2 regions of the Alteromonas stellipolaris genome follow, and region 2 is predicted to be linked to the other one. Evidence: predicted binding sites of a transcription regulator. Region 2 holds the regulator's gene; the other holds the start of a gene.
The links. Region 2 encodes ArgR, which controls arginine synthesis, uptake and breakdown. Its sites were predicted from a motif close to ANTGAATANNTATTCANT; they were not measured.
Positions count from the first base shown of each region.

Region 1 (16,444 bases), 360 kb from region 2:
CGTCAACAGGCATAATCTCAATAAGATCTTGGTTTACACGGTTATCGAGGTCGTCGTTGTCGTCCATAAGGTACGCAAAACCACCTGTCATACCGGCACCGAAGTTCACGCCTACTGGGCCAAGTACAGCAACAATACCACCGGTCATGTATTCACAACCGTTGTCACCAATACCTTCAACTACCGCAATAGCACCTGAGTTACGTACACCAAAACGCTCACCGGCTCGGCCTGCAGCAAATAATTTACCGCCAGTTGCACCATATAAGCAGGTATTACCCATAATGGCACTTTCATGCGCATTATAAGTCATGTTTCTTGGTGGATGAATAACAAGCTTACCGCCAGTCATTCCTTTACCTACGTAATCGTTGGCGTCACCTTCAAGATGCATGTGCAAGCCGCCTGCGTTCCACACACCAAAACTTTGGCCGGCAGTACCGGTAAGATTCACTTTTATCGGTGTATCTTCAAAGTCGTGGTTACCATGGTGCTTGGCAATTTCACCTGACAACAATGCACCTACCGAACGGTCAGTATTGCGAACAGGATATTTCAATTCAAGTGACTCGCCGTCAACAACTGCTTGTTGTGCGTCTTTGAGCATTTGTGCGTTAAGCACACCTTTATCAACGGGCTCATTGGTGGTTTGCGAGCAGAATAAACGGGTATGTTCACCTGCTTTCGGTCTTACCAACAACGGCGTTAAATCAAGGCGGTTTTGCTTCGCAGTCACACCGTCAATCACTTTAAGTAGCTCAGTACGGCCAACAAGGTCGTCAAACTTAGTCACGCCAAGGGCGGCCATAATTTCACGTACTTCTTGAGCAATAAACTTAAAGTAGTTCATTACCATGTCTGGCAAACCAATGAAGTGGTCGTCACGAAGCTTTTGATCTTGTGTTGCTACACCGGTCGCACAGTTGTTCAAGTGACAAATACGTAAGTATTTACACCCTAACGCCACCATAGGACCCGTACCGAAACCGAAGCTTTCCGCACCTAAAATACCCGCTTTAACAACGTCTAAGCCTGTTTTTAGGCCGCCGTCAGTTTGTACGCGTACTTTATGGCGAAGGCCGTTTTCAATTAGGGCTTGTTGTGTTTCAGACAAACCTAATTCGAACGGGCTTCCAGCATACTTAACCGACGTTAGTGGGCTAGCGCCTGTGCCGCCGTCGTAGCCTGACACTGTAATAAGGTCTGCATAGGCTTTTGCTACACCAGTAGCAATAGTACCTACACCAGGTTCAGACACTAACTTCACTGAAATCAGTGCAGTTGGGTTCACCTGTTTCAAGTCGAAGATAAGCTGGGCTAAATCTTCAATTGAATAAATATCGTGATGTGGTGGAGGCGAAATAAGGGTTACTCCAGGCACTGAGAAGCGCAGCTGGGCAATGTACTTATTCACTTTGTCGCCAGGTAACTGACCACCTTCACCAGGCTTCGCGCCTTGGGCCACTTTAATTTGAATAACATTCGCATTCACAAGGTAATGCGGTGTTACCCCAAAGCGACCAGAAGCAACCTGCTTTATTTTCGAGTTCTTTTCAGTTCCAAAGCGTGATGGATGTTCACCACCTTCTCCTGAGTTCGACTGCCCGCCTAAGCGGTTCATCGCAATCGCCAAAGCTTCATGCGCCTCTGGGCTTAATGCACCAATAGACATAGCGGCGGTATCGAAACGCGGGAACAAGTTCTGCGCGCTTTCTACTTCGCTAATATCAACAGGCTCGCTTTGTGGGTCTAGCGCTAGCAAGTCACGAATGTGCGCAGGAGAGCGCTCGTTAACCAGTTTTGCATACTGTTGGTAATCGCTGTATTCGCCACTCATTACTGCTTTTTGCAGTGTGCTGACTACATCAGGGTTATATGCATGGTATTCGCCGCCGTGAACATACTTGAGCAAACCACCATGATCAACAGGCTTGCGTTTTAACCAAGCAACACGGTTCAGGTTAACAGTATCTTGTTGGAAGTCGTCGAAATCGGCACCTTGAAGGCGCGAGGTAACACCTCTGAAACACAGATCCATTACCGCATCGTTAATACCGATAGCTTCAAATAGTTTCGAACTACGGTAACTCGCCACGGTACTGATACCCATTTTCGACATTATTTTGTACAAGCCTTTGTTAATACCTTTACGGTAATTCAATGTGGCTTGCATTGGTGAAATGTCGAGTTCGCCTTTTTCACAAAGCTGCTCAATGGTTTCGTAGGCTAAGAACGGATAAACCGCGGTAGCACCTAAACCTATGAGTACGGCGAAGTGATGAGGGTCACGGGCACTGGCTGTTTCAATGACTACGTTAGCGTCGCAACGTAGTGATTTATCAACTAGACGGCGCTGTACTGCACCAACGGCCATAGCAGCTGGAATAGGTAAGCGGTTTTGTCTGATGTTGCGGTCGGATAAAATCACGAACGCCGCACGCTTTTGTTTAACTAAGTGTTCTACTTCATTACAGATACGCTCGATGGCTTTCTTCAAGCCTTCTTGCGGTTGGTACTGAAGTTCAACCACTTCTGAATAGTAGTTATCAGGGTTAAATTCACGTAGCTGTTTTAAATCGGTATACATGAGTATTGGCGAGTTAAACAATACGCGGTCTGCATAACCTGAGGTTTCGCTGAATACGTTTTGCTCTCGGCCAATACAGGTGGCTAACGACATTACATGGTTTTCACGTAACGGATCGATAGGCGGGTTAGTTACCTGTGCAAACTGCTGACGGAAATAATCGTAAACGGTACGCTGGCGTGAAGACATGACCGCCATTGGCGTATCATCACCCATAGAACCTACGGCTTCTTGACCGTCTTTCGCAAGTACCTTGATAACTTGCTGAATTTCTTCATAGCTATAGCTGAACTGCTTGTGGAATACCGAAATGGTGTCGTCATCAAAAACGCGCTTGCCAATCAGTGAAGCATCAAGTTCTTCAATAGGGGTTAAATGACGAATATGTTTATCGAGCCACTCTTTATAAGGGTGGCGCGCTTTTAACTCTTCATCAATTTCAGTGGAACGCCAGATTTTACCTGTGTAGGTATCAACGGCTAGCATTTCACCAGGGCCTACGCGGCCTTTTTCAATAACGTCAGCTTCTTCGTAATCCCAAATACCTACTTCCGAGGCAAGCGTGATGAAGCCATTTTTAGTGATAACGTAGCGGGCAGGGCGAAGACCATTACGGTCAAGGTTACATGCCACATGGCGACCGTTCGTTAATACGATACCGGCAGGGCCATCCCACGGTTCCATGTGCATTGAGTTAAACTCATAAAATGCACGTAGGTCGTTATCCATAGTTTTGTTGTTTTGATATGCAGGCGGCACTAATAAACGCATGGCACGGAATAAATCCATACCACCGGCTAAAAATAGCTCAAGCATGTTATCAAGTGACGATGAATCAGAACCTTCGGTATTAACAAAAGGGGCTGCTTCTTTCAAATCAGGAATAAGCGGCGTAGCAAATTTAGATGCACGTGCCATTGCCCAATCTCGGTTACCTTTAATGGTATTAATTTCACCATTATGGGCCAAGAAACGGAACGGCTGAGCCAACGGCCAACGTGGAAGCGTGTTGGTTGAAAAGCGCTGGTGGAATACACAAATAGCACTTTTTAAACGCTCGTCGGCTAAATCTAAATAGAAAGCTGGTAAGTCTTTCGGCATTACCAAGCCTTTATATATCGTTACCAAACCAGATAGGCAGGCAACGTAAAAATCTGGATCGCTTTCAAGGCGCTTTTCAGCACGTCGACGCACCATATAAAGGCGGCGTTCAAGATCGCGCTTGCGCCAACCTGCTGGTGCATTCACAAATACTTGTTCTATTTGTGGCACGCCGGTAAGAGCAAGTTCACCCAAAACAGAGCGATCGACAGGCACTTCGCGCCAGCCAACAACACTAAGGGTTTCTTTTTCAAGTTCTTCATTCAACACCTCACGCGCAGTTTGCGCAAGGGCCTGGTCCTGGCTTAGAAAGATCATGCCAACGCCGTATTTTTTGCTGAGTTTCCAGCCATTTTCTGCGGCGATAGTATGGAAGAACGCATCCGGTTTCTGCAGTAGTAAACCACAGCCGTCTCCGGTTTTCCCGTCAGCGGCAATACCGCCTCGATGCTGCATACGGTCTAAACCGTGAATAGCAGTCTCTACTAGCGTATGGCTAGCTTCTCCGTGGGTATGGGCGATTAAGCCAAATCCACAGTTATCCCGGGAATCGTTGGGGTTGTATAAACTCATCTCTTAACTCCTTCAACCTTTGACTGGGGCAAGGTGTGCGTTGCGTGTAGATGCGCCTAGGTATTGCGTATCACAACATTGTTCAGACGTCTTTTGTCGAGCTGGCACTATTACCGCTCTATGCGCCTTTTCTTGTCGTTATTTATTATTAGAGGATTCCAGTCGTGTTCCGCATTTTTATGCATTATTGCTTTGCGGGGCGTACAAAATACCTATATTGATATGTAAAATCAAACGCTAAAGTAGGGGGTATAACAAAGATTTAGCATATAGTTTAAAATATTCACTATTTTCATGGTGTTAAACTTATAAATTCATCTTTGTAACAAAAATGTTATAACCCAATATATCGTCTTATTGGTAGGCAATGAAAGTATAGCAAGTGTCTTTAAATCGCCAAAAGTGAATAAAAATTCATGTTGAGGCGTTTAATATCTAGTCAAGGGCTTGTTTGCTGTATTTTTATGTAGTTGTAAATCCTTTCTTACACGATACCAGAATCATTCAGTATTGTACAAATAATGCACCGTAGTAAGTCAATTCACCCAAACGCGCAGCCACTCTTCAATATTTGCGAACTCAGTGAGCATTTCCGTAATGCATAAACCCTGATAGGATATGTCGAAAATAATCCTAAAAATAAGTCGTTCATGCATTCAGATTCTCCAAATGACTCTTGGGCTATTCGCTTTGCACAATTTGTGCAGCGCTTTGGTACGCTTAAGTTAAGTATTCTGTTCGTGGTATTTTCGCTGGTATTTACGCTTGGCGGCTCTTACGTAATTCGTGTAAGCATGGGCAGTGCGGTACAACCTGATGACTTTATCAGCGCGGTTATTCTAACCATGCTTTCGGCACCTTGGGTGCTGTACTTTTTTAGCGAACTAATAAAGCAGTTAGAAAACTCACGTACCAATCTTAAAGAAGTGGTAAGCCAATTAGAGCGCTTGCGAGAAGAAGATGTTTTTCTTAACCGCGAGTTGCAAACTAATATTCGCCAATTAAATCACGAAATTGAGCAGCGTAAATTAGCGCAAGAAGAGCGTGAAGCCTTATTTAAAGACTTAGAGCGTGAAATTCAGGATAAATCTGAACAAGAAGCACAAGCCCGCCGCTTGTCTACCTTACTTCGCTCGATTATCGATGCCTCGCCAGATCTTATTTACTACCGAAATGAAGAAGGGCGTTTTGCTGGCTGCAATCGTATAGCAGAGCTCATGACAGGTAAGACCGAGCAAGAACTGCTTGGTTTAACGCCAACTGATGTTTATGAAGAAGACCTAGCCCGTCAAATAGTCGCCAGCGACCACGAAGTGCTGGAAACTAACGCCAGTATCACCGAAGAGTTATGGCTGCGCTTTGCCGATGGCCGCCGTCGCTACTTCGAAATGAAGCGAGTACCTTTCTTCGATAAAGAAGGCAATCGTTTAGGCTTGCTATCATTTGGTCGAGACATGACTGAACGTAAACAAGCAGAAAATGCAGCAGCGAAAGCCAGTACCGATAAAACGCGCTTTATCGCCACGATTAGCCACGAGCTACGTACGCCGCTAAACGGTATTGTTGGCTTAAGTAGAATGCTTCGCGATACCGAGTTAAGCGAAGAGCAATTTAGCTGGGTAAGTACTATTTATGCCAGTGCTATCACCCTTGGCAATATCTTCAACGATATTATCGACCTTGATAAGCTAGATAGAGACAAAGTTGAACTGAGCTTGAAGACCGTATCGCTTCGAGATTTTACCGAAGAGCTAAGCAGTATTATTCGACTGTTAGCCGGTGATAAACAGTTAGAGCTTAAAACCACGATTAAAGAGCCTCTACCAAGGTTGGTTGAAGTAGACGGTACGCGCTTGCGCCAGATTTTGTGGAATATCCTGTTTAACGCAGTGAAGTTTACCCAAAAAGGTCACGTAAGCTTATCGATTGAAGCCACCAAACCTGAAAATGACTTAGCGTTCGTCACCTTTGTGATTGAAGATACTGGGGTAGGCATACCTGAAGAAGAGATAGAAAAGATCTTCGCCATGTACTATCAGGTTGATCACCCTGACCACCAGTCTGCTACGGGTACTGGCATTGGATTGGCTATTTGTAAGCAAATGGTCGATTTGATGAAGGGTAATATCAAAGTTACCAGTGTGGTAGGTAAAGGTACGCGCTTTGAAATAGAGCTACCGGTAGAGATATCGAAAAAGCCTATGCAAGTGGCGCAGCTTCAAGTTACCGATTTGAATATTCTGTTGGTAGAAGATATTGAGCTTAACGTGATGGTTGCCAAAGCCTTGCTAGAAAAAATGGGACAAAAGGTAGATGTGGCCATGACAGGGCAAGAAGCCATTGATAAAGCCCGAGCTACCCAATACGACCTGATACTGTTAGACATTCAATTACCAGATATGACCGGCTTCGACGTGGCCAGTACGCTGCATGAAGAAGACTTAGTGATGCAAACGCCTATTGTGGCACTTACTGCGAACGTGATTAAAAAGCGGGAAGAGTATTTGCAGAACGGCATGGACGATATTATCGCCAAGCCCATTAAGAAGTCTCGCGTGATTGAGGTGTTTAACGAGTTATTCCATGCGCCACCTGCGCCGTTGGAAATTGAAGGGCAGGTAGAGCGCCCACCAGAGCCGAGTAAAATATTAAGTAACATTTTAGATATGGACTTGCTCCAGATGTTAGTGGATACAATAGGCGATGATATGGTGCGGGCAAGCGTTAAAGTGTTTCAGGAAAAAATGCCTGAATACATGGAAATTCTGCAGTTAAGCCTAAGTGCAGATGAAAAATCTGAAGTGTGCTCTCAAGCGCATAAGATTAAAGGGGCTGCAGGCTCTGTAGGGCTTGCACGTGTGCAACGTATTGCCAATCAAATTCAACAAGGGGATCACCCTACCTGGTGGCAGAACGTCCACGATTGGGTTGAAGAGTTGCAAATGGCTGTACAGCACGACATGAAAGCACTGCAGGAGTGGCTTAATCAGCAGCGGGTAGACGATTAAATCGTTTAACAAAAAACGGGGCTGGTTAAGCCCCGTTTTTATTTAGAAGTCGATTTCGCGAGTTTACAAGGGGTAGACATAATGACATTAGGAACCGAAAACGAAACGTTTAGTAATGCTCAGCTAAACGCTATAACAACTAATGAAAACACGTCTGCATCAGACATACCGCAACTTTACCAACTAAACTTAGAAGCTATTTCTCCGCGTTACCGCGTTATTAACATCTCATTGGCTTTTTGCAGTGCGTTTGTATTGATCATGGTTGCTAGCGCGCTACGGTATCAGTCGTTCTTTGTGTTACCAGACCCCTTAGTGATTGCTTACCCGTTAATTGTGATGGGAATTTGTGTGCTGGGATGTTTATGGACGACCTATCACTTTTTTGCCGATCCGCTCATCAAATATGCCTTACGAGAACAAGACTTAAGCTTGCAATCAGGCTTGGTATTTAGGTCGTTGTCTTGCCAGCCTATATTGCGTGTTCAACACGTTGAATTAAAGCGTGGGCCTATTGCTCGTTTAGCCGGGCTAGCTTCTTTACAGGTATTTTCAGCTGGTGGTGCTACCCACACATTTGAAATTCCAGGTATAGAGGTAGAAGTAGCAGAACGATTAAGGCAGTTTATTCTCGATCATAAAGATGTGAGTGCAAAATAGTGGCTTCCCCCGAAGTAGACACGGTGAAGCCTTCCAAAAGCAGCGAGGGCGCCCAAGCGGTTAAGGTTGACACCGGCGAAGAGTGGCGCAGACTGTCACCCATAGCTATTGCGTATTTTACCCTACGTAGCATTAAAAATATGGCACAAGGTGCTATTTATGCCGTACCCGCCATTGCAGTAACGGCCAACATTACCGATAACATTCAATCCCCCAACACCTTGTTAAGTATTGCAGCTATCCTCATTATTTTCTTTTCAAGCGGTGTGGTTAGCTTCTTCATGTACCGCTTTCGAGTTAGCAATCAGCATGTTGAAATTCACAGTGGGGTATTTTCTCGAAGTTATACCAATCTGCCATTTTGGCGTATTCAGAATGTAAAAATTGAATTACCTTTCTACTACCGCCCATTCGGTTTCGCATTGGTGATCCTAGATACTGCTGGAAGTGCAGGAGAAGAGGCGAAAATAGTAGCGGTTCCATTGGTGTATGCCCATGCCCTTAGAAAACAAGTGCTGGCCGAGCACCAAGAGCATGGCCATCAAGAACGCGAGACCAGCGCCAATGTAAATGACAGCGGTCATGTAAATATTAGAGCGCATGCGAATAATAGCAGCCAAGCTTGTGTTGAGGGCGACCCAAGCAAGCGCTATTCTGAAACCAATGAAGATGGCGAAACCATACTTAATAGGCGCTCTATCACCGATATCGTGATCCACGGCATTACCAACAACCGAGTATGGATTTTATTAGGTGCTGCAGCCCCCTTTTATGACAATGCCTTTGGCTATCTATCGGAATGGTTGGCTGAAAAGGGCTTGCAGTTAAATCAACTTGTGGGAGAACAGACTATAGCGTGGTGGCAGTTCGGCTTGTATGCTTTTGTTATGTTGATGATGGCCATGGCAGTAGTGGCACTGATTAGTATTGGCGGCGCTCTGTTTACCTTTTACGACTATACCTTGTCACGCCAAGATGATAGGTACATTCGCAGAAGTGGTTTATTGAATAAACAAGAAGTGAGTATGCGGGCATCTCGCATTCAGGTTATCTCGGCAAAGCAAGATTGGTTAGATAGAATACTTAAGCGTGTGAACTTGTATTTCGAGCAAAATGCATCGATTGGGCACAGTACCAATGAACTAATGTCGCCAAACCGGCTTATTGTACCTTCTGTTACCGAAGACGAAGCGGATGAATTAAGCCAAGAGGTTATGCCGGAAAGTAAAATTCGCCGTAGCGATTACCAGTCTATTAGCAAGCGGTATATTTTACATTGGGTTATCGCAGGGCTTTCTATTCCTTTTGTGGTGGGTGCTGGATTTGGTATCTATATAGAGCATTTAGATATTACCGCAGGGGTGACCTTTGTTAGCGTATTACTGCTGGGTGTTATTGCGCTTAGATGGTGGCGCTGGGGCGTGGCAAGTGATGATAAATACATTTATGTAAGGCGAGGCCGCATAGGCGTGGATTACTTATGCTTCGAACCCTACAAAGTTCAGCAGGTGGTGGTAAAGCAAAGTGTATTCATGAAAAGGCGAAAGCTGGCAACGGTGCAGTTTGTATTAGCATCAGGGGCTATTTCAGTACCGTTTTTACCTGAAGACTATGCGAATGAGTTGGCGAATAACGTGTTGTTTGAAGTGGAATCGAAACGAAAATCTTGGATGTAGCGGCAACGCTGATAAAAAGCGATGCGCCGCTGCATCCAAGGTATTAAAAAGTAATATTGCCACTATCTGTTATCAGGTATCTACTATCTACTATCTACTATTTATGAGCATTAAAGGTTAATGCGTCCATTATATCGTAGCAGGCACCCATAGTATGGTAATCGGTTTTCCCGACTGGGCTTTTAGTGGTTTCTAACTTGCCATTTTCAGGCGATAGAATTCTGAACCACGCCCCATACTCATGATCGACAAAATGCGTCCACGCGTATTGCCAAATACGATAGTACCAATCCCAGTATTTATCATCTTGAGTGACGATAGCCAACCTTGCCGCACAGGCGAAACTTTCTGCCTGTACCCAGAAATATTTTTCGTTGTCGCAAACGCTGCTATCTGGCGCAAACCCATAGGCTATACCGCCATTTATGCTATCCCAACTTATATCTATCACAGCATCAAACAGGCTTTGCGCTCGCTCGACCAGCCAAGGTTGAGGGCTATACTGATTAAGCTGTAACAACAGTTTAGACCATTCTGTATGATGACCAGGCTGAAAACCCCATGGGCGGAATAGGTTTTTAGGATCGTTTTTGTTGTACTCCCAATCAACCTCCCAGTTTGAAGTGTAATGTTCCCATATACGGTTATCAGCTTTTGCTGCTTGGCGTAAGGTAATATTTTCGGCAACCAGTAAAGCGCGTTTTAAAAAGCGCTGGTCTTGGGTGGCTTCAAAGGCCGCTATTAACGCTTCGCAGCTATGCATATTTGCATTCTGTCCACGGTAGTCACTGCAAATACTAAAATCAGCGTTAAACTCGTCTTTGTAGAGCCCGTAATCCTTATCCCAAAAGTGGGTGTCCATTAACGCGAAGGTCTCGTCTAAATAGTATTTCGCCTCAGTAATACCAGCTCGATATGCCCAGCTGTAGGCTAGCATTACGAAGGCTAATCCATAACAATGATTGGTAGCATCTTTAACGCTGTGCTCAACACCCTCTACATTTAACACCCACGCATAGCCTTGGGTTTCGGGGTTTAAGTGATACTCCCGAAGAAACTTAATTCCAGACGCCACTCTAGATAGATACCGGCTATCACCAAAAGTTAAATAAGCGCGAGCGTAATTGAAAACAAATCTGGTTGAGCTAACCAGATGGCGTGTGTTTTCGTCAAACACACTGCCATCATCAGAAAAATTTTGATGGAAGCCACCAGATAGGGCATCAACATTCGGTTCGTAAAATGCCAAAATACTTTTTATATGTTGGCTAAGAAAATCCGGTGATGAAAACCCGAGATCGCTAGGCGTTTTATTCGTTGTCACTGAAGTCATCATTATTCCCTCACCTTGTTATTCTTGATTGGGTAGAAGCCAATAAAGTGCCATGGCCGCTGTCCATGAAAAGTCAGCTCCCCCACTTCTTGCGCCTGTTTCTGCATGGAACGACTCATTAAACCCGCTAGTGTAAATAAGGTTTCTGCTCGCATCGGTCACTTGTTTAGCTTGCTTGAAGAAACCGTAGTCTTCTAACCCCAGCGTAATCATCCAGTTAATGTGTAACCAAATAGGTCCGCGCCAATAACGTTGTGGCTCATAACAAGGGTCTTCAGGATGAGTTGACGATATAGCAAAGGGTTGATCGGCAAGCCAGTCATCAAGTACGTCGATAAGTTTTGGCATGAGGTTTTCGTTTACCAGCCCTGCAAAAAACGGCAGTAACCCAGCATTGGTTCTTGCACCGCACAGTTTGCCACTGCGGGTATCAAAGCTATGAAACATACTGGTTTCGCCAGACCACAATTTACCTATTGCCGCTTCGGTTAAATCCATACGATGGGCTAAATAGGCCGTTTGTTTGTTATCGATATTTAGCGTTTCGCATAGGGCAAGGAGATCCTTTGTCCCGCGATGCAAAATCGAGATGATACTCACATCATTAACACGATAAGGGCAGTCTTGATAAATCAGCGTGTCATCAAAATTCATTTTGCGGAAGAAATCTACAAGGTATAGAAAACGGTCGTACTCTTCTTTGTGCGGACGCTCAGATGCATCGATGTGATTAATATCACGGCGGGTGTATTCCCAACCCACTTTAGGTACAGCGCGTAATGCATCATCCCACGCTGGGCTGTTATCCATGCCTGATTCCCATGGGTGATAGCTTACCACTAGTCCCGTATATTCAGGATCGCGCTGCTTATACCACCATAAGTGATAGTCAATAAGTTGTTGAACAATCTGCGATATTTGAGAGTCGACTAGCGCTCTATCTTTAGTTTGTTCGAATAATTGGCGAATAACCGTGGCCAGCACCGGCGGTTGAGTAATCGATGTACTGTCGGGGTTATTTTTAACACCCCAAATATCAGGGCCAGGGAAATAGGTATCAGAATGTTGGTGGAATACAACGTGAGGCACCATGCCGTTTTTCCATTGAGCACTTAACAGTGAAGTGGTTTCTTCCCATGCACGAGGTTCATCAAATGGAAGCCAGCCTAGCGCCACAATGGCAGAGTCCCAATTCCACTGAAAAGGGTAGAGGCCGTGAGTAGGCACTGTGTACCCACCTAAGTCGTTCTTAATTAGCGTAGCTTTTGCATCAGCAATTAACTGGTCGTCAGTTTGTGTGGCGATAGTAGTCATCTAAATACCCATATTGAGTTCTAATTAAGATGATTATTGCACAATAGGCAAAAAAATAAACCCATTTTGGGTTGAAAGTAAGAAAAATGTGTTTTATTGTAAATGCGAAGTTAATTATAAATAGGTGATGTACGGCAAAGTGGGAAGCCGTTAGCAACACCAAATGCCAAAACATATTGGAGATACACCGTGAACAAACTACTTCTAGCCACTACCATTTCTTCGCTACTAGCAGGAAATGCATTAGCTCAAGATACAAATCAGCAAACCAAAGAAGAAAGTGTTGATAAGAATAAAGCCGACTACGAACAGATTGTCGTAACAGGGACAAGCCGAGCGCGGCTAATTGCCGAAACGCCGCAATCGACAACCTCACTGGGTGAGGCTGAAGTGGCAAAGCTTTCGATGAGTAGCCAAGCAGATGTGCTGCGTTATGTTCCAGGCGTTAAAGTTGAAGGTGGTGGAGGTGAAGTAGCAACTAACTTACAAGTTCGCGGTTTACCTTCTTCAGGTCAGTTCCAATTTACGCCTTTGTTATATGACGGGTCGCCAACATTGAGTGCGTTTGGCTTAAACTCATCCGCTTACGATGTTTACTATCGAAATGACCTAGGTATTGAACGCGTTGAGTTTGTGCGAGGCGGTGTATCTAACTTGTTTGGGCAAGGTTCTGTAGCTGGTGTCATTAACTACCTGTCTAAAAAGGGCACTGAAGAATCAGAAAGCACAGTGCAACTTGAGCTATCAGACAATAATCGTAAAAGAATAGATTTTGCGACTAGCGGCCCGCTTAACGAAAAAGGGCTATTTTACGCGCTATCAGGTTTTTATCGTTACGATGAGGGCCCCATTGATACTGGTTTACCTACAGAGGGTTATCAGCTTCGCGGTAACTTACACAAAGAATTTGATGATGGCAGTGGTTATTTCACTATTTACGGCCAAGCGATTGATGATGAAGTGCAGTTCTTTTTACCTATACCGCTGGATTCTCAAAGCCGAGACCGCGTAGCCGGTAATGATGGTAGCGAAGTAGAATCGACACAAACCTTTTATGCTTCTGGCTTATCCTACGATACCGCGAACGGCAGATATACAACCCCCATTGAAGAAGGTGTGGCCACTCAGGGTGGCTCAATTTCTATGGAGTTTCAAAAAGAGCTGGGCAACGACTTTAACGTGCTTGCTCGTGCTAAGTATGCCAGCTACGACCATCAATTTAACCTATTCCTTGATGGTGACGGTATTATCAACGTACCCGAAACGCAAAGTGAGTATTTAGCAAGCCGTGGATTAGGCGATGTTCAAGATGCGCAGTTTACCTATGCCGGTACCGATATTGCGTTACCTGAAGGTGATTTGTTATTTGCTAACCGTATTTTGGACCGAGACAGACCGGTTACTGACTTTTCATCTGAACTTAACCTTGTGAAATACCTAGATGTAGGCGACTTTTCTCACAGCATTACTGTGGGTACCTTCTTTTCAAGTTCAGAAGCAGAAGACAACAATGTTATTACCCGTTACTTAGGTGAATTTAACAACCAAGCAAGATTGGTTGATTTAACCATCACCGATAGCGACAACAACGACATTATTGTTAGTCAAAACGGGGTAACAGGCCCAGGCATAAGCTTCTCTGATGCCACTATTTCTGCTCGCAGAACCGCATTCTATATTGCCGATCAAATGCAAAGCGACGATTGGATTATTGACGTAGGTATTCGCTGGGAAGATATTGACGGCACCATAACACGCGAAGGAAGCCAAACAGTAATTGTAAACGATGACCCTTCTCTTTATACCGATTTACAGCAAAACGTCACAGGTAATGGTGCCCTGACACATGGCAACGTGTCTAACTCTGAAATCGCTTACTCAGTTGCTGCATTGTATAAAATGGCAGACAACTTCAATGTGTACGCCAACTATTCTCGAGGGTTCTTCTTCCCAGAATTGCGTGGTGTTGCGTTCGATCCGAACGGTGAGCCAGGCACTTACGAAAGTGAAATTGTTAAGCAAGCGGAACTTGGAGCCAAATTCTTCTTCAACGATTTCGTGGGTACGGTAGCGCTGTTTAAAACCGACCTTGAAGATCGCCGCTCAGTCGACTTTGTAAATGATGAAAATGGCGTTGCTGTAGAAGTGCCCGTTTTCCAATCTACCGAGGCTTACGGGGTTGAGGTAGTGGGTAGCTACAATATTACTGACGACCTTATTTTCGATGCCAACTTCACCTACACCGACCATGAGTTCACTGAGTATGAATCTGATCCAAGTGTGGTAGGTAACGAGTTACGCAGAAAGCCGAAAGTCATGTTCAACTCTTCACTGCGCTACACACTAGATGACTGGGACATCTCTTTTTATCACAACTACCACGGAAAAAACTTCACCAATGATGCGAACTCCGTTGAGCTAGATGATTTCCATGTGTTCCGTTTAGATACAGGTTACACCTGGGAGCTTGGACAAGGCGAACGCATTCGAACCAGTATCGCGGTTTGGAACTTGTTTGATTCAGATGGTGTTACAGAAGGATCTCCACGTCTTGGCAATAGCCAAACGGCGGGCGAGTCTTATTTTGTAGGTCGTCCCATTTTACCACGCCGCGTATCGCTGCGTGTACGTTACGATTTTTAGTCGACGTTGACGCTCCCCATTGCTGATAGTTCCGTATGGCGCTATCAGCATTTTTTATTACTAACGCATAATAAGAACCGCATATGAATTTACTAGATTATATTGTCGTGGTTGGCTACTTGGGTGCTTTGCTTGTAATGGGTTTTTCCATGCGACAACAAGAAAGCAAGGGTGATTATTTTCTTGGCGGCCGTTCATTAGGCTGGAAACCCCTTACTCTTTCAGTCATGGCGACTCAACTTTCTGCTATTAGTTTTATCTCTGCACCTGCATTCGTAGGGTTGCGTGAAGGTGGGGGCATGATTTGGCTTTCCTACGAGCTAGCAATTCCTATTGCGATGATATTGCTACTAGGTACTGTTTTGCCCACACTGTATAAGTCGGGCGTGGTTAGTATTTATGATTACCTTGAGCAACGCTTTGGCCGCGCAACGCGGGTGTTAATTAGCGTTGTGTTTCAATTTAGCCGTGCGTTTGCCACGGGAATAATGATTTATGCGGTGTCTATCATTCTACAGGGCACTATGGGTATTGAAGCCTGGCAAGCGGTAATATTGACCGGTATCATTACCGTGCTTTACTCGCTTCAAGGCGGCATGAAAGCGGTGGTGTACGCTGATGCCATTCAAATGGTTATTATAGTGCTTGGCACCATTGCTTGTATCGCCATTGGCCTTAATGCTCTAGGTGGGCTAGATGTGCTTATCGCCGAGGTGCCAAAAGAACGTTTAGTGGCGATTAACTTTACGTCATTCGGCTTCAATGGTGATGGGTTTGGCTTTCTACCTATGCTATTTGGTGGCCTTGTTTTATATGCATCTTATTATGGCTGTGACCAAACACAGGCGCAGCGCGCTTTATCGGCTAGGAATGAAAACGACCTAAGAAAAATGATTGTGGCAAACGGCATAGTACGTTTTCCGATCACCTTGCTGTACTGCTTTTCAGGGCTTATTGTCGGTACGCTAGCGTTAACAAACTTAGATTTCTTTGAAAAAATTCCAGCCAATAACCCTGATTGGTTAATGCCCACGTTTATTCTTAACTATTTGCCACACGGGCTTATCGGCTTGCTGATTGTAGCCATATTGTCAGCGGCTATGTCTTCACTTAGTTCGGCCATTAATTCATTGTCTGCGGTTACCGTTGAAGACTATTGTCGCATTACCAATAAAGACTTAGAGCATTCTAACTACCTGCGTTTGGCTAAGTTTACAGGGCTGGTATGGGGCGCTATTACCTTAGTGCTTTCACTGTTCGCAGGTAATATTGCGCCTACTATTATTGAAGCTATCAATAAAGTGGGATCGGTTTTCTATGGCCCTATTTTAGCGCTGTTCTTGTTGGCAGTATTAAGCCAAACGCTTAAAGGACGGCATGTGAACCTAGGACTTATCGCTGGCGTAGGCACTAATATCATAGTGTGGTTATTTGTACCCGATGTGTTCTGGTTCTGGTGGAACGTGATTGGGTTTGTGGTGACATGTTCGGTAGCGTGGGTTACTAGCATTGTGTGGCCTACACATCACCCAAAAGGGGTAGCACTGCA
Region 1 covers NZ_CP013926.1:3,649,729-3,666,172, reverse strand. Annotated here, with positions in the region: gene gltB (glutamate synthase large subunit) at 1-4,261, opposite strand, end outside; gene arcB (aerobic respiration two-component sensor histidine kinase ArcB) at 4,912-7,269, shown strand; gene AVL57_RS15650 (PH domain-containing protein) at 7,351-7,929, shown strand; gene AVL57_RS15645 (PH domain-containing protein) at 7,929-9,605, shown strand; gene AVL57_RS15640 (AGE family epimerase/isomerase) at 9,703-10,941, opposite strand; gene AVL57_RS15635 (MGH1-like glycoside hydrolase domain-containing protein) at 10,957-12,252, opposite strand; gene AVL57_RS15630 (TonB-dependent receptor) at 12,442-14,895, shown strand; gene AVL57_RS15625 (sodium:solute symporter family protein) at 14,979-16,444, shown strand, end outside.
Region 1: the regulator ArgR is predicted to act here: its motif matches at 4,430-4,447, upstream of gltB (glutamate synthase large subunit).

Region 2 (16,444 bases):
GGGTTACACGTCACACTCTACTTACGCACAAGATGAGTTCTATCTTACTGACGATTTAAAAGTAGTTGCTGGTTTACGTTATGACTGGATTACAACATCAGACGAGCCTGTTGGAAATGCTGATTTCGTAGCTGGGAACGGTTATGACAACACGGCTAACCTAGATGGACTTAGCTTGCTACAACCACGTGTTGGCCTTAACTATACGTTGAGTGATTCAACTGAACTACGTGGTGGTGTTGGCTTGTTCTCAGGCGGTAACCCGAACGTATGGATGACAAACAACTATCAAAACACGAACGTTATTGGTGGTGAAGTTGAAGGTGAATACGCTAACTTATTCGACGGAAGCGTTGTATGGGTTAATACAGAAGACGGCGTAACTGCTGGACCTGGCTACTCAGTACCTTCTGATTTAGACGAAGAGATGTCTTCTGGTGCAGGTAGTAACTTTGAAAGTAACAACCTAGATCCAGGCTTCGTAATGCCTCGCGAATGGAAAATCTCTGCGGGTATGACTCACATCAATGACGAAGATTACGTATTCAACTTAGATTTCCTTCTAAGTGTGACGCAGAAACAAGCCATGATTAAATATGTGGGTCTTGAGCGTGTAGGCACAACTGACGAAGGTTACCCTGATTATGACTCAGTAGGTTACGGTTCACTTGAACTGACTAACTCTGATGAAGATTCAGTGTCTTACTCACTAACAGCGACCATGAACAAGTCTTGGGACAACGGTATTACTTTCACCGGTGGTTATAACTACAGCCACGCTGAAGATGTACAACCAATGACGAGTTCAGTAGCGTTCTCTAACTTCCAGTACAGAGCATTTACTGACATTAACGAAGAAGTATCTTCACTGTCTGATTGGAATATCGAGCACCGCTTTACTGCTGACCTTCGTTACACTACTGAACTTATCGACGGTTACAGCACTATCTTCTCTGCTTATGCAGTAGCGCAGTCTGGTCGTCCGTTTAGTTACACCATCAGTGGTAACTCTGTATATGGCTACACACCATACCTTGAAGGTAACAACGTGTTACCGATTGGTGCAGAGCGTAACGACCAAACTAGCCCTTGGTGGTTCAAAATGGATATCGCAGTTAGACAAAATATTCCTGCGTTCCGTGAAGATCACTCTGCTCAGGTTTATTTCGTTATGAATAACTTCACCAACTTCATCAACGATGAATGGGGTATTTTGGAAGAAGTTAACTTCAATACTGCTGCGCTAGGTACATCATCTCCTGAAAGTCGTCAGGGTGATGCATCACTTTGGGAAATGCGTGTAGGTATTGACTACCGCTTCTAAGCAACAGTTTAAAAAACAGTTGTAGTGTTAAATGCCACTTTCCAATTTTGGAAGTGGCATTTTTTTTATCTTGTAAATCAACTTCTCTTTATGTTTCTCATCGCATTCCCTTTCTTTTTCTGATCTAACCATTGTCGCCATACGAACGAATAACTAAATGAATTGTTCACATGGAGAACTTATGTCGAAACATATATTGATGGTAATGACCTCACATGAATTGTTAGGTGATACAGGCAATAAAACAGGGATGTGGCTGGAAGAGTTCGCATCGCCCTATTATGCGTTCAAGGATGAAGGGTATACCATCACATTAGCTTCACCTATGGGCGGCCAAGTGCCAATTGACCCAAACAGCTTGGCAGATGATGCTATGACCGACGATGCTATCCGTTATACAAAAGATGAGGTAGCACGAAGCGCAATGTCTTCAACGATTGTGTTAGAAGATGTAAGAGCTGATGAGTTTGATGCTGTGTTCTACCCAGGCGGCCACGGCCCGCTGTGGGACTTATCTGACAATACCCACTCCACAATGCTAATTGAAGATATGATCAAAGCACAGAAGCCTGTAGGCGCTGTATGCCATGCTCCTATCGTGCTTAAAGAAGTAAAACGTGCCGATGGCGAGTTTTTCATTAATGGCAAAACGGTAACTGGCTTTTCAAATAGTGAAGAAGAGGCAATGAAATTGACCGAGGTTGTGCCCTATTTAGTGGAAGACGCACTTATTAGTAAGGGCGGTAAGTACGAGAGTACAGAGGACTTTGGCGTTAAAGTGTGTGTTGATGGTCTTTTGGTGACGGGTCAAAATCCTGCGTCGTCAGGGCCAGCAGCACAAGCGCTTATTAAGGTACTTTCGTAGCGTACTGCACGCACTTAAACTCATTACTAAGTCTACACCGACTCACTGATACCCGGTGTGCCAGTTTTATAAAACGTTAATACTGGCAGAAATAATAAAACGCCGCTGACCATGGCCTATCTCAAATGTACGAGAGATAGGCCATTGTACAAGCGGCGTTTTTGTGTGAGTTAAACGTTAGAAGCTAGCTTGAACGTTGAAGCTCACGGTGCGACCTAAAGGATCGTAAAGTGTATCGTCGAAACCGCGCCATTCGCCGGGCAAGTATTCTTCAAGTTCATCGGTAAGGTTAGCTATGCCTGCAGATACCTTAACGTTATCGTTCACATGATACGAAACGGTGACATTATGCTTGAAGTAATTATCAGCATAATCGTAAGAAGAGTAAAAGGTTTCCCCGTTGGCACCAATGAATAGTGTCCTCCACGAGGCTGTCCATTTATCACCGTCTGTCCAATCTACCGTTAGGTTAGCGCGATTATCAGGATAGAATAATTCGCCAGCCCACTCAGTACCTTCTTCTTCGTAACTAAACACATGCGAATATTCGAGGTTAACCCCAAAATTCCCAATCTCAGTTGCTAAGTCGTAGTTGGCAGTAATATCAAAACCGTTTGTTGTTACTTCTGAGTAGTTAGTATAGCCCGATGTAATAGATGTAATCTTACCATCGCTGTCACGTACGATACTGCTAGAAGTCCCATCTAAGTCTGCGGCAATTAAGTCTTCAACATCGATATCTTCAATTTTGTTCTCATAGTCATACTGGTAATAAGAGACTTCAAGTGACAAATCATCCGTTACATCATAAACCACACCAAGAGTAAGCGACTCAGAGTTTTCAGGACTAAGGTCTGGATTACCACCGTAGTAGGTTAGATGCTGTTGACCCGATGAACAGTAACTGTCATCGCTACCTGGGTTTCCTAAGGTATCGCAGTAGTAGGAGTCGTAGGCATCAGGGAAACCGTAAGAAATGGTCGCGAACATTTCACTCATTGTTGGGGTACGGAAAGCTTCTCCCCAGCTGGCGCGAAGTAAAAGTGATTCAGTCGGGCGCCAGCTAATACCGAGCTTGGGCACCGTATCTGAAAACTCTGAGGTTGAGATGCTAGCACCCGTATCACCTTCAAGCTCATAGCCGTCGTAACGAAGCGCGGCTGAGACCTCTACTTCATGTGGTAATTCAATGGCAAGCTCTGTGTAGTATGACTGTCGTTCACGGCTTGCGTAAACGTCGTCACCGCCCGAACCGCCCGAGATAATGCCTAAACCTGATTCAGGGTCAGATACCTGTTCAAAATCAAGATACGAGTACTCAGCACCAAATACAGCACTAACCGTCATGAAGTTATTTGAAAAAAGCTGACCGGAAATACTGCCATCGATAATGTCGCGCATTTGGGTAGTTTGATAGGTGCCAGTATGATCAGCGTTTGTTAAAAGATCAGCGTTATAAGCATACCAATCATCGGTGCTAAGGCCTTGTACGTTGAATAAGTCAAGTTGCTCGGTATCAATTAGATCTTGTACGACGATATCATTAACCAAGTTGTAGCCAAATACTTCTTCTTTTGCTGATGTGCGCTGGTAATAAACCTGCCAGTCCCACTCGTTTCCAGCAATTTCGGTATAGCCTTCAAGGCCTGAAACCATTTCAAAGGTGGTTTTTTCAGTTTTAGTATCGCGCGTACCCAAGCTAGAGGTACGGAAATAGACTGAACCGTCTTGGCCATATGGGTTCATTGCATTATCGGCGTCGATAGTTAGCGAGGATGTAGATACTGGGGTAGCAGCATAACGAGTATCTGTAGACGTCTGCATTGCAGAGAAGCGAGTGATGAGTTGTAAGTTTTCTGCCAACTCATATTCCACTTTTGTCATCAGTGAGTTTTTCTCAGTCGCACCGTAAAGCCACGTGGTATTGCCATAATAGTAACCACAACGGTCTGACTCAATAGATGTGTCTGCTACATCGCCACACAAATCTTCGTTATAAAGATATGCACCTGCATCTGAATCGTAGAAGTTTGCCACTGGGCTATAGGTTGAATAGCTATTTAGTGCATAGTCACCTGATACCGCGACATCGCTAACTTCTTGTGTGTTTTCATGCTCGGCAATGAATACAATGCTGCCTTTGTCGCTTGTAACACCAGCAGAAAAATTGTACTTACTGGAATTACCACCGTCAGCACCTGGATCTTCAAAGCTATAACCTACATTTACGCCGTCGAACTGTTTCTTGGTAATAATGTTAATTACACCTGCAACAGCATCTGAACCGTATATGGCCGATGCGCCATCGCGAAGAATTTCAATGCGCTCAACAATCGACATCGGGATCATCGACATATCAGAAGATGAACCACCATCGTACCCTAAACCTGGAAGGCGACGGCCGTCCATAAGAACGAGTGTTGCGCCCGCACCCAGACCACGCAAGTTTACTTCGCTTGAAGCTGAAGCACCGCTACCGTAACCAGATTGGCCACGAAACGAACCAAAGGTGTTAATTGAAGAGTTACGTAAAACTTGCGCTACCGATGTATCGCCAGATAACGCGATAGATTCAGCTGTAATAACAGTGACCGGAGAAACTGACTCTAAATCCACGCGTTTAATTCGAGAGCCAGTCACTTGAATTTTTTCTACAGGTTCAGCTGAATTTTCGTCATCTGATTGTGCGAGGGCCATTGGCGCGGCAAACATGCTAGCGGAACTCGCCAGTAAAATTCCTCGCCTAACAGCACTGCTGAGTTTATTGGTGTTAAACATTTTAATTCCCCTTGTCGAAGGTGATTACACGTTGTAATTACAAAGACGTTTATTAGTTTTTATTTTGAACAGATGTTTTCTGTCGGGAGAATTAAGCACTTCGTCGTGCTGTTTGGCAATTTACAAAGTGTATAATTTGTTCTATTTAGACCTAATTTACTTTAATTATACGCAGAGTGATGAAACCTTTACGGTTCTATACATTGGTAAAATAATTATTGCTTTTACTCTCTTAATATTTATTTAAAGATAACACTGGATATTCGTTAAAAGAGAAATCAAAAATAATGCGAGGCTGTGTGTGGTGTGCAGTTTTTGTGTGCGAATAGTGTAGGTTTAGTGCATGATTGACGTAGGCTTTGCGCAAATTCTGCGTAGTTAAGTCTGGTTTAAGTAAAAGTGGGTGGGGCGTTTCAGTACAGATGAAAAAGTCAGAGGAATTTTCTGTAATTACAATTAATGACAATGGTATTGTTGTGGATTTTAGAATTCATAAGTTGGTATGCTTGAGGTTTTTTTAATTATGGTGATATTATTTAATTTTAAAAGTTAAGTTTACATTTTCCTGTTTTTATCAAAGGCTGGATTTTATAAATTTATAATTAATTTCTATTTTTCGAATTCTTTACTTTTCTTTCCTTACTCTTTTCTAAGTCTGTGATAATTTAAATGCACAGCTACCAAGTTGTTTTGTATCTCCCTGGTACAAATTCTTTACCGCCATCTTGTGATGGCGGTTTTTTTTGCTCAAAACTCAAGGCAGAGCCTCAAACGTTCTCGAATAAGTCTTCTACCCGTTGGCGTAACTCTTCAATAAGTGTCACGTCGGCTGGGGCGATAAAAATGGTATCGTCGCCCGCAATGGTACCAAGCACACCATCTTTTTTGCTTAATGAATCAAGTAAACGAGCAATAAGCTGTGCTGCACCTGGGCTGGTGCGAATAATCACCATCACATTATTATGCACAATATCGAGAACCAGCTGCTTTAATGGGCTTTTAGCCGTAGGCATGCCTAGTTCAGGCGGAAGGCAGTACACCATATCACCACGGGCATTGCGGGTACGTACCGCACCAAACTTACTTAGCATGCGGGAAATTTTAGACTGGCTAATATTGTCATGACCTTGAGTTTTAAGGGCATCCACTATTTCACCTTGAGATCCATAGCTTTCCGCTTTCAAAATTTCTTTAAAGGCTTTAATCAGTTGCTCTTGTTTTGCGTTGGCCATAGCATCCTGCACATCAGTTAGCGGTAATAAGTTAAATAATCATATATGTTATATTGTGCCTTACAGGTGACCTTTGCGCAATTTAATTGCATAATCATGCATGATAGTGAATATCGACGTAAAAATGCCTTAAATGGCCGTATTAAGACCATCAGATGATTGAGTTTTCCCCCGCGTTGCATTAGTGTGACGTTCCGTTTAAATACGTGAGTAATCCCATAGGAGAAATGGTATGAAAGTAGCCGTGTTAGGTGCTGCCGGTGGTATTGGCCAAGCGCTGTCTTTGTTGTTAAAAACACAATTGCCAGCTGGTTCTGAACTAGCGCTTTATGATGTAGCGCCAGTTGTTCCTGGTGTAGCTGTTGATTTGAGCCACATCCCAACTGCAGTAAAAGTAACCGGTCACGGTAAAGATGACCTAGCTGGTGCATTAACAGGTACAGACGTTGTTCTTATTCCTGCTGGTGTTCCGCGTAAGCCGGGCATGGATCGTTCAGACTTGTTCAACATCAACGCTGGTATTGTTAAGAACCTTATTGAAGGTGTTGCTGACAACTGTCCAGATGCTTGTGTTGGTATTATTACTAACCCAGTTAACACAACAGTGGCAATTGCTGCTGAAACGCTTAAAGCAAAAGGTGTATATAACAAGAACAAATTGTTCGGTGTTACTACCCTTGACGTAATTCGCGCAGAGACTTTCGTTGCTGAGCTTAAAGGCGTAGACGTTGCTTCTGTACACGTACCGGTAATCGGTGGTCACTCAGGTACAACTATTCTTCCTTTGCTTTCGCAAGTTGAAGGTGTTGAGTTCTCTGATGATGAAGTTTCAAGCCTAACTACTCGTATCCAAAATGCGGGTACTGAAGTTGTTGAAGCTAAAGCTGGCGGCGGTTCTGCAACCCTATCTATGGGTCAAGCAGCTGCACGTTTCTGCTTATCATTGGTTGCAGCAATGCAAGGTGAGAACGTAGTTGAATACACTTACGTTCAAACTGACGACAGCGACGATGCAGCATTCTTCGCTCACCCTGTTCGCCTTGGTGCAAACGGTGTTGAAGAAATCTTGCCATACGGCGAGCTAAGCGCATTTGAAGAAAAAGCGAAAAACGACATGCTTGAAGGCCTTCGTGGCGATATCAAGCTAGGCGTAGATTTCGTAACTGGCTAAGGCTAGGAATATGGGAGCGCTGCTCCCATGTATAAGGCAGGATTAGTAAGCTCTACACAAACACGCCGAGTATCCATCCATGGAGGCTTGGCAGCAGCATCCTTGCTGCTGACAGTTTGTTACGACCTTACTAATCCTGCCTTTTTATTTGTGGCATCTGCATAATCGTCATGCCGTAAATACGTCCATGTAGGCTCCGCCGCCGCACCCTTGGCAAGGGAGTGGCTACATATTTCCCCCACTCAGTAAACTTCCTTTTTGTAAGACAGCATCCATGCTGCTGACAGTTTGTTACGACCTTACTAATCCAGTTTTTTGTCTAATGCATCAAGCTATTTTTAAAGCGCTATAAAAAATGAGAAAAAAGTTACAGAAAATTTGTGGATATTGTCTACGCTATTTCTAAGTGGTTGAGATGGTAAGCATTGCAAATAGCGGCTGAAGCTTATTGGTTAAATGTGACTAGGTTTAGTTCGTTCTAATCGTTAAACCTATTCATCAGCATCGAAAAAACTCACTGTAACAAAAACAATCTAAAAACTAGAATTAAACTATAGCAATCGATAGATTGAATTGATGGTTTCCCTTATCGGACAGCAAGAGGTAACAAATATGAGTAACGCGAAGCTAGGCGATGTTAATAATTCAGATAGAAAGTGCCCCGTCATGCACGGTGGTCTTACGGCTACTGGCAGCACGAATATGGATTGGTGGCCAGAAGCGCTTAACTTAGACATTTTGCATCAGCACGATACGAAGACAAACCCAATGGGTGATGACTTCGATTATCGAGAAGCTGTTAAATCTCTCGATTTTAATGAATTGAAAAAAGACATGATTGCGCTAATGACAGATTCTCAGTCATGGTGGCCAGCAGATTGGGGACACTACGGTGGCCTTATGATCAGAATGTCTTGGCACGCCGCCGGTTCGTATCGTATTGCTGATGGTCGTGGTGGTGCGTCTACGGGTAACCAACGTTTTGCGCCGCTAAACTCTTGGCCGGATAATGTTAACCTTGATAAAGCGCGCCGTTTATTATGGCCAATTAAAAAGAAATACGGCAACAAGCTTAGCTGGGCCGACCTTTTAGTGTTTGCTGGTACTGTAGCTTATGAAAGCATGGGGCTTAAAACTTATGGTTTTGCATTCGGTCGCGCCGATATTTGGCACCCAGAAAAAGACACCTACTGGGGCGCTGAGAAGGAATGGCTAGCGCCAAGTGATGAGCGTTACGACGATGTTGAAACCCCAGAAACAATGGAAAATCCATTAGCGGCTGTGCAAATGGGACTAATTTACGTTAACCCTGAAGGGGTGAACGGTAAACCTGATCCACTTAAAACCGCATTACACGTTCGTGAAACTTTCGCCCGTATGGCGATGAACGATGAAGAAACCGTGGCACTTACAGCCGGTGGTCATACGGTGGGTAAATGTCATGGTAACGGAAGTGCAGACCGTTTAGGACCAGATCCAGAAGGTGCTGATATTGCAGAGCAGGGCCTTGGTTGGATGAACCATGAGACCCGTAGTATCGGTCGCGATACGGTATCAAGTGGTATTGAAGGTGCATGGACGACGAATCCAACACAGTGGGATAACGGTTACTTTGAATTGCTACTTAACTACGATTGGGAATTGAAAAAATCACCAGCGGGTGCAGAGCAATGGGAGCCTATCGACATTAAAGAGGAAGACAAGCCTGTTGATGTTGAAGACCCTTCAAAACGTTATAACCCCATCATGACCGATGCGGATATGGCGATGAAGATGGACCCTATTTATCGTGAAATTTCTGAGAAGTTCTATAATAACCCAGACTACTTCAGCGAAGTATTTGCTCGCGCTTGGTTTAAGCTGACTCACCGCGATTTAGGGCCAAAAGTACGTTATATCGGTCCTGAAGTACCACAAGAAACGCTTATTTGGCAAGATCCTGTCCCCGCAGGCAGCACGTCTTATGATGTGAATGCATTAAAAGCGAGCATTGCGGATTCGGGCTTAACGATTAGTGAAATGGTCTCTACGGCGTGGGACAGTGCTAGAACTTTCCGCGGTTCAGACTTACGTGGTGGGGCTAATGGTGCCCGCATTCAGTTAGCACCTCAAAAAGACTGGGAAGCGAACGAACCGGAAAAACTAGCTAAAGTATTGTCGGTGTTAAAACCACTTGCTGAGGCAGCCGGTGCAAGTCTAGCTGATACCATAGTGTTGGCCGGTAACGTAGGCGTAGAGAAAGCAATCGAGGCGGCAGGGTTCAGTGTTGATGTTCCTTTCGCTGCAGGTCGTGGTGATGCTACTGATGATATGACGGATGCTGATTCTTTTGCACCTCTAGAGCCGCAAGCCGACGGTTTCAGAAACTACTTACCAAAAGATTATGTGGTTAAACCAGAAGAACTGTTGTTAGACAAAGCACAATTGCTTGGGTTAACCGCTGCAGAAATGACGGTGTTAGTAGGTGGTATGCGTGCAATGGGCACGAACTACCAAGGCACTGCACACGGCGTGTTTACCGCAAGTGCTGGCTCACTAACGAATGACTTTTTCACTACTATTACCGATATGCAATACACGTGGAAGCCCACAAGTAAAAGCACGTACGGTATTGTAGATAGAGTGTCTGGTGAGCAAGTTTATTCAGCTACTCGTGTTGACTTAGTCTTCGGTTCAAACTCTATATTACGTTCTTACGCTGAGGTTTATGCGCAAGATGATAACAAAGAGAAGTTCGTTAAAGACTTTGTTAGTGCTTGGACTAAAGTGATGAATGCTGATCGCTTTGAATTACAGGCTTAACATTCAGTTTGTAATGTAATCTCACTAAAAAGCCCGCTTTAAGCGGGCTTTTTTATTTGTACTATTTGTTTAAATAGCATGGCTATGTACCTATTAATTTAGGTGTTAACCTGTATTGCGCATACCAGTTGCGATACCTGTAATAGTCACCATCATGGCACGCTCCAAATCAGGATTATGTGCATCATCTCCTGCTTTACGAATTCGATCTAGCAACTCGATTTGTAAATAATGAAGTGGCTGCAAATAAGCGGCGCGAATTTCCATCGATTCTTTGCCCAGCGGGTCAGCCTTCATGATGTCGTTTTCGCCAGTGAGTTCAAGCAATGAAGCGATACTCTCTTTTAGTTCCTCTCGAAGGGCTGCTCCAAAATGCTTAAGCTCTTCTGGAACCAGACGCTCATCGTAGGCTTCACTAATACGTGGATCCGCTTTATGGAATACCATGTCCAGCATTGAAAGGCGTGAACGATAGAATGGCCATTCGGCAAACATTTCATTCACGACTTTTTCATTCTCGGCATTTTTCACGCTATCGATAGCGCGCATTACGCCCAACCATGACGGTAATACAAGGCGCGTTTGTGCCCATGCAAATATCCAAGGGATAGCACGAAGACTTTCGATACCACCTTGTGGTTTACGCTTTGAAGGTCGGCTGCCTAGTGGTAGCTTACCTAGTTCTTGCTCTGGCGTAGCCACGCGGAAATAAGGCACAAAATCCTTATCATGGCGAACTGTGCCGCGATAGTTATCACGACCTTGTCCCGCCATAGTGGTAATAAGTTCACGCCACTCTTCTTTTGGCGCTGGGGGTGGGAACAACATGGCTTCAATTATCGCGCTGGCATAAATGCCTAAGCTTCGTTTGGCCAGTTTGGGCATACCGAATTTATAACGAATGGTTTCGCCTTGTTCAGTAACGCGGAATCCACCTTCTAATGAACCTGGAGGCTGCGAGTAAATAGCCGCGTGTGCAGGTAAACCGCCACGACCAATTGTACCGCCACGACCGTGGAATAAGGTAAGTGAGCAGTTAAACTCTTCAGCAATAGCTACAAGCGCTTCTTGCGATTGATACTGAGCCCAACCTGCCGCTAGTGCGCCAGCATCTTTGGCTGAATCTGAATAACCAATCATCACGAACTGACGGCCTTTCACATAACCACGGTACCAGTCAATAGAAAGCAATTTGCGCATAACACTTGGCGAGTTATTTAAGTCATCAAGCGTTTCGAACAAAGGCGCTACTGGCATTGGCCAATCAACACCGCTTTCTTTTAATAGTAATTGAACTGCAAGTACGTCTGATGGCTCACTAGCCATCGAGATAATGTAGATACCAAAACCGTGCTTACTGTGTTTAGCCACTACTTTACAAGTATCTAGTACTTCTTTCACATCCTCTGATGCGCCCCATTGAGCTGGGAATAGCGGGCGTTTCGAGCCAAGCTCACGTAGCAAGAAGGCTTGTTTATCTTCTTCGCTCCATTGTGAGTAATCACCAAGTCCAAGGTAACGCGTCAGTTCGCTAAATACATCAGCATGACGTTCTGAATCTTGACGAACATCTAAGCGAAGTAAGTGAATACCGAACACATGAGCACGGCGAATGGTATCTAGCAATAAGCCTTTCGCTACCACACCCATACCGCAATCGATAAGTGACTGGTGGCAAAGTAGTAGCGCTTCTAATAGCTCGTCGTTACTTTCGATCCAGTTCGACGTATCAGGGTTATTACCGGCCAAATAGTTAGCAATACCATCGCGGGTAGCTATAAAGCGGTCTAGTAATGGGCGAAGTAAGGCGCGATAAGGTTCGTTTGCATCGCCGACTTTTTCACGCAGTGCGTCATTACAGTCGTACATAGACAACTCAACTTGCAAGCGGTCTAAGTCTAAAGCGAAAAGTTTCGCGGCACGTTTACGGGCCAACAATAATACTTGCTCGGTAACTTTAGAGGTAACGAACGGGTTGCCATCGCGGTCACCGCCCATCCAAGAACTAAATTGTACTGGTGAAGCATCTAGCGGAAGCGACACGTTATAGTCTTCATGCAAACGGCCATCTAGCTCGCGCAAGAAATCAGGAACGGCTTCCCACAGTGAATTTTCAATAACTGAAAATCCCCAGCGAGCTTCATCTACAGGGGTAGGGCGCACAGAGCGAATTTCTTCGGTATGCCAAGCCTGACTAATTAAATCAGCAACACGGGTTTCAACTTTGCTTCTGTCTGCGCCAGTGAGTGATTCTTGATGAACCTCTTGTAAGCAGTCTGCTAGCTCTTTGTGTTTATGAATAAGGGTGCGACGTGTTACTTCGGTAGGGTGTGCAGTTAACACTAAGTCGATATTTAACTTGCCTACTGCCTCTTGCACTTTATCAGCCGTGAGTTCGGCCTTATCTAGATGTTTAAACAATGCATCAATAGACGCGTCAACGTTCATTGCACTGTTATATTCTTGCTCAGCAATATTACCTAGATTTAGAAACTGTGCGAAAGCACGACCTACCGTCAACAAATCGCTGTCAGTCATCGTTTTGAAAGTTTCTTTCAGTTCGTCACTACAACTCGTGTCTCCCTGATAAGACGCTCGGCCGTCTTTTCGAATCTTCTCAATGCGATCAAGCCACTCTTGGCCTAATTGGTTTTTGATGGTTTCACCTAGCGTTTTGCCAAGGTATCTAACTGTATCTTTTAGTTCAGCATCGTAATGAGTGTGCATGCTATCCTCCCAATTATATGGCCTTCACCATACTAAGTACTTAACAAGTTGTAAAACCACTTTGCGTTATAATTTACAATATTTTGTTCCATTTGCACCCATCTATTTAATGCTCAAGGCAAGATAAATTCTGGTGTGCTACACTCTTGCACCGGAAAATGCAGAAACATATTCGTGAAACGCGGTTTGTTTGAAATTTGTACTGCATTTGTAATTTAATTTCAGGAGTTCTTGTGACTGATACATTCAACACAGTAGAAACCCAAGCAAGTTACGGCATTGGTTTTCAAATGGGTCAACAATTGCAATCTAATCCTTTTGAAGGTTTAGCGATTGACGCAGTAGTGACAGGTTTAAAAGATGCTTTCGCGGGTCAAGCTCCGCAGGTTGACAACGACGCACTACGTGATGCATTCGGCGAAATCCATAAGCGTATGCAAGCTGAGAAAGAAGAAGCCAGCAAAGCGGTTATTGAAGAAGGCGTTAAGTTCCTTGAAGAAAACGCAAAGCGTGAAGAAGTTCAGGTGACTGAGTCTGGCCTACAATACGAAGTATTGGCTGAAGGCGATGGCGAAACGCCAACTGCAGATAGCACCGTTCGCGTTCACTACCACGGTACACTAACCTCAGGTGACGTTTTTGACAGCTCTTACGATCGTGGTCAACCGGCTGAATTCCCAGTTGGCGGCGTGATCAGAGGCTGGACTGAAGCACTACAGCTTATGAAAGTTGGTGCTAAACTGCGTTTATATGTACCACACGACCTTGCGTACGGAGAGCAAGGTGCTGGTGCAGCAATCGCACCTTACAGCACGTTAATTTTTGATGTTGAATTGCTTGATATCTTAGGTTAATTCATACAAAAAGGTGAGCTCTTGTGGGGGCTCACCTTTTTATTCATGTTTAGTTATGATTCATTCAACGCCATATTTCACACTTAACTTTTCTGTCCCTGCCTTACTTACTTTTCAGTTCATATTATAGCTTCACCCCTCGCTTATTCATTTGCTTCTAGCGCAATAGCCGCTAATCATTTTTGTTTTCGTATACATTACATAGCGTTCCAAGATATTCTTTCGATATAGACTTTAAAAACGCTTTCGAACTGCGCTACCCGTTTGTACATGTGTATCTTTTTGATGAATAAGGTGTTCGGTGCTTATATTGATGTCATCTGCTCCGAGTTGTTATAAGCCTTTGCACGTTTACAATAGGCGCACGCATAAAAAAGGAAAATGATTATGGTTATCAAGCCTAAAGTGAGAGGCTTTATCTGCACAAACGCACATCCTGTGGGTTGTGCAACGTCGGTAGAACAACAAATTGCCTATATTGAAGAAAAAGGCAGCTTAGGTGATGGCCCTAAAAACGTGCTAGTCATTGGCAGCTCAACCGGTTATGGGTTGGCATCGCGTATTACTTCTGCATTTGGTTATGGTGCAAAAACCCTTGGTGTTTGCTTCGAAAAAGCGCCAACAGAACGCAAAACAGGTACAGCGGGCTGGTACAATACAGCTGCGTTCCATCAGCAGGCGTCTAAAAAAGGGCTTTATGCTGACACCATCAATGGTGATGCGTTTTCTGATGAAATTAAAGTGCAAACGATAGATAAGATTAAAGCTAATATGGGCAAGGTCGACCTTGTTATTTATAGTTTAGCGTCACCGCGCAGAACAGACCCAGATACGGGCGTGGTATACAAATCTACCCTTAAACCAGTAGGGCGTGAGTACACCACCAAAACTTACGATACCGACAAAGATAAAGTACATGATGTCACGTTAGAGGCAGCAAACGATGACGAAATCTTAAACACCATTAAAGTGATGGGCGGAGAAGATTGGGAGCGTTGGATGGATAAGCTTGCCGACGCGGGTGTACTTGCCGAAGGTTGTAAAACCACCGCGTACACTTATATTGGTAAAGCCCTAACTTGGCCTATTTACGGTCAGGCGACCATTGGAAAAGCGAAAGAAGACTTAGACAGAGCCGCTGCTGCTATTATTGGCAAAAATACCGAATTATTGGTTGAAGCGAATGTAAGTTCGTTGAAAGCCTTGGTCACGCAGGCCAGCTCTGCTATTCCTGTTATGCCGCTTTATATCTCGTTAATGCAAGAAGTGATGAAGCGTGACGGTACCCATGAGGGCTGTATTGAACAAATACATGGTTTGTTCACTACCTGCCTATTTGGTGATACACCCACATTAGATGAGGCAAACCGTTATCGCATGGACGGCATTGAAACCAATGACGTTACGCAAGCTAAAATTCAAGCCTTATGGGACAAAGTGACGCAAGAAAACTTTCATGAGCTAAGCGATTATGCTGGTTATCATCACGAATTTTTAAAACTGTTTGGTTTTGATATTGAAGGTGTTGATTACGAACAGGATATTGACCCACTCGTGAAATGGTAAAGGTTTACTATACTTAAATAAGCCTAATATTGAGTAGAGCCGTCGAATCAGACGGCTTTTTCGTTGTTTACTTACTACTTAAACGTAAATGGGGTTTACATTAAATTATAGAAAAGTTGCTCTTTATCTATGATTTGCGTGGCACAAACCGCTCGGTTAATGCTAAAATCCCGAAATTAAGTAGGGGTCTATTCTACTCCTACTCAACAACAGCGTTTATTGCAGTAATACAACAACAAAAATAAGTGTGAATTTTCACTGTTGGTCTATAAAAGAAAAGGCGTATAACGTCGCTTGTACATTTGGAATGTAAGTTACGGCTTCATAACAGGCTGACCGTAACAGTAAGTAAATTCCGTCAATCTAAATATTAAAGGTGTTCTACACCTTAAAAATAGTACGCTTTTGCATGCTGATAAGCAGGATTTTCTGCGGTCATGCAAAAGAGTATTTCTATTAGAGTAGTGCGATTACATATGATAAAAATCAAGAAAGGTCTCGACCTCCCAATAGAGGGAGCGCCGAAGCAGGAGATCGCTGAAGGGTCTGCTGTTTCACGCGTTGCCATTCTGGGAGAAGAATATGTGGGTATGCGTCCTACCATGCACGTCCAAGTTGGCGATGTAGTGAAAAAAGGCCAGATGCTTTTTGAAGACAAAAAGAATCCTGGCGTTAAGTTCACTGCTCCAGCTGCGGGTGAAGTGGTAGAGGTAAACCGTGGTGCAAAGCGTGTTTTGCAATCAGTAGTAGTTAAAGTTAGCGGCAGCGATGCAGTTAGCTTTGATAAAATTGCTGCAGACAAAATCGCGAGTACTGAGCGGGAGCAACTCCAATCAATCCTTGTTGAGTCAGGAATGTGGACAGCGTTACGTACGCGTCCATTTAGCAAATCTCCAGCCCTTGACTCGGTACCAAATTCAATCTTTGTTACAGCAATGGACACCAATCCGCTAGCCGCGGATCCAGCGGTGATTATTGCTGAGCGCAACGACGACTTCGTGAACGGCTTAAAAGCGTTAACGCAGTTAAGTGGCGGCAAGGTTTACGTTTGTAAAGCAGCGGGCTCATCAGTAGCAACTGGCGATGCGGCAGTAGACGTAGAAGAATTCGGTGGACCACACCCAG
Region 2 covers NZ_CP013926.1:4,011,834-4,028,277, reverse strand. Annotated here, with positions in the region: gene AVL57_RS17040 (TonB-dependent receptor) at 1-1,324, shown strand, start outside; gene AVL57_RS17035 (type 1 glutamine amidotransferase domain-containing protein) at 1,506-2,189, shown strand; gene AVL57_RS17030 (TonB-dependent receptor plug domain-containing protein) at 2,367-4,967, opposite strand; gene argR (transcriptional regulator ArgR) at 5,735-6,199, opposite strand; gene mdh (malate dehydrogenase) at 6,432-7,370, shown strand; gene katG (catalase/peroxidase HPI) at 7,983-10,172, shown strand; gene ppc (phosphoenolpyruvate carboxylase) at 10,278-12,899, opposite strand; gene bamJ (BamJ family beta-barrel-assembly machinery protein) at 13,133-13,753, shown strand; gene fabV (enoyl-ACP reductase FabV) at 14,141-15,319, shown strand; gene AVL57_RS16995 (Na(+)-translocating NADH-quinone reductase subunit A) at 15,796-16,444, shown strand, end outside.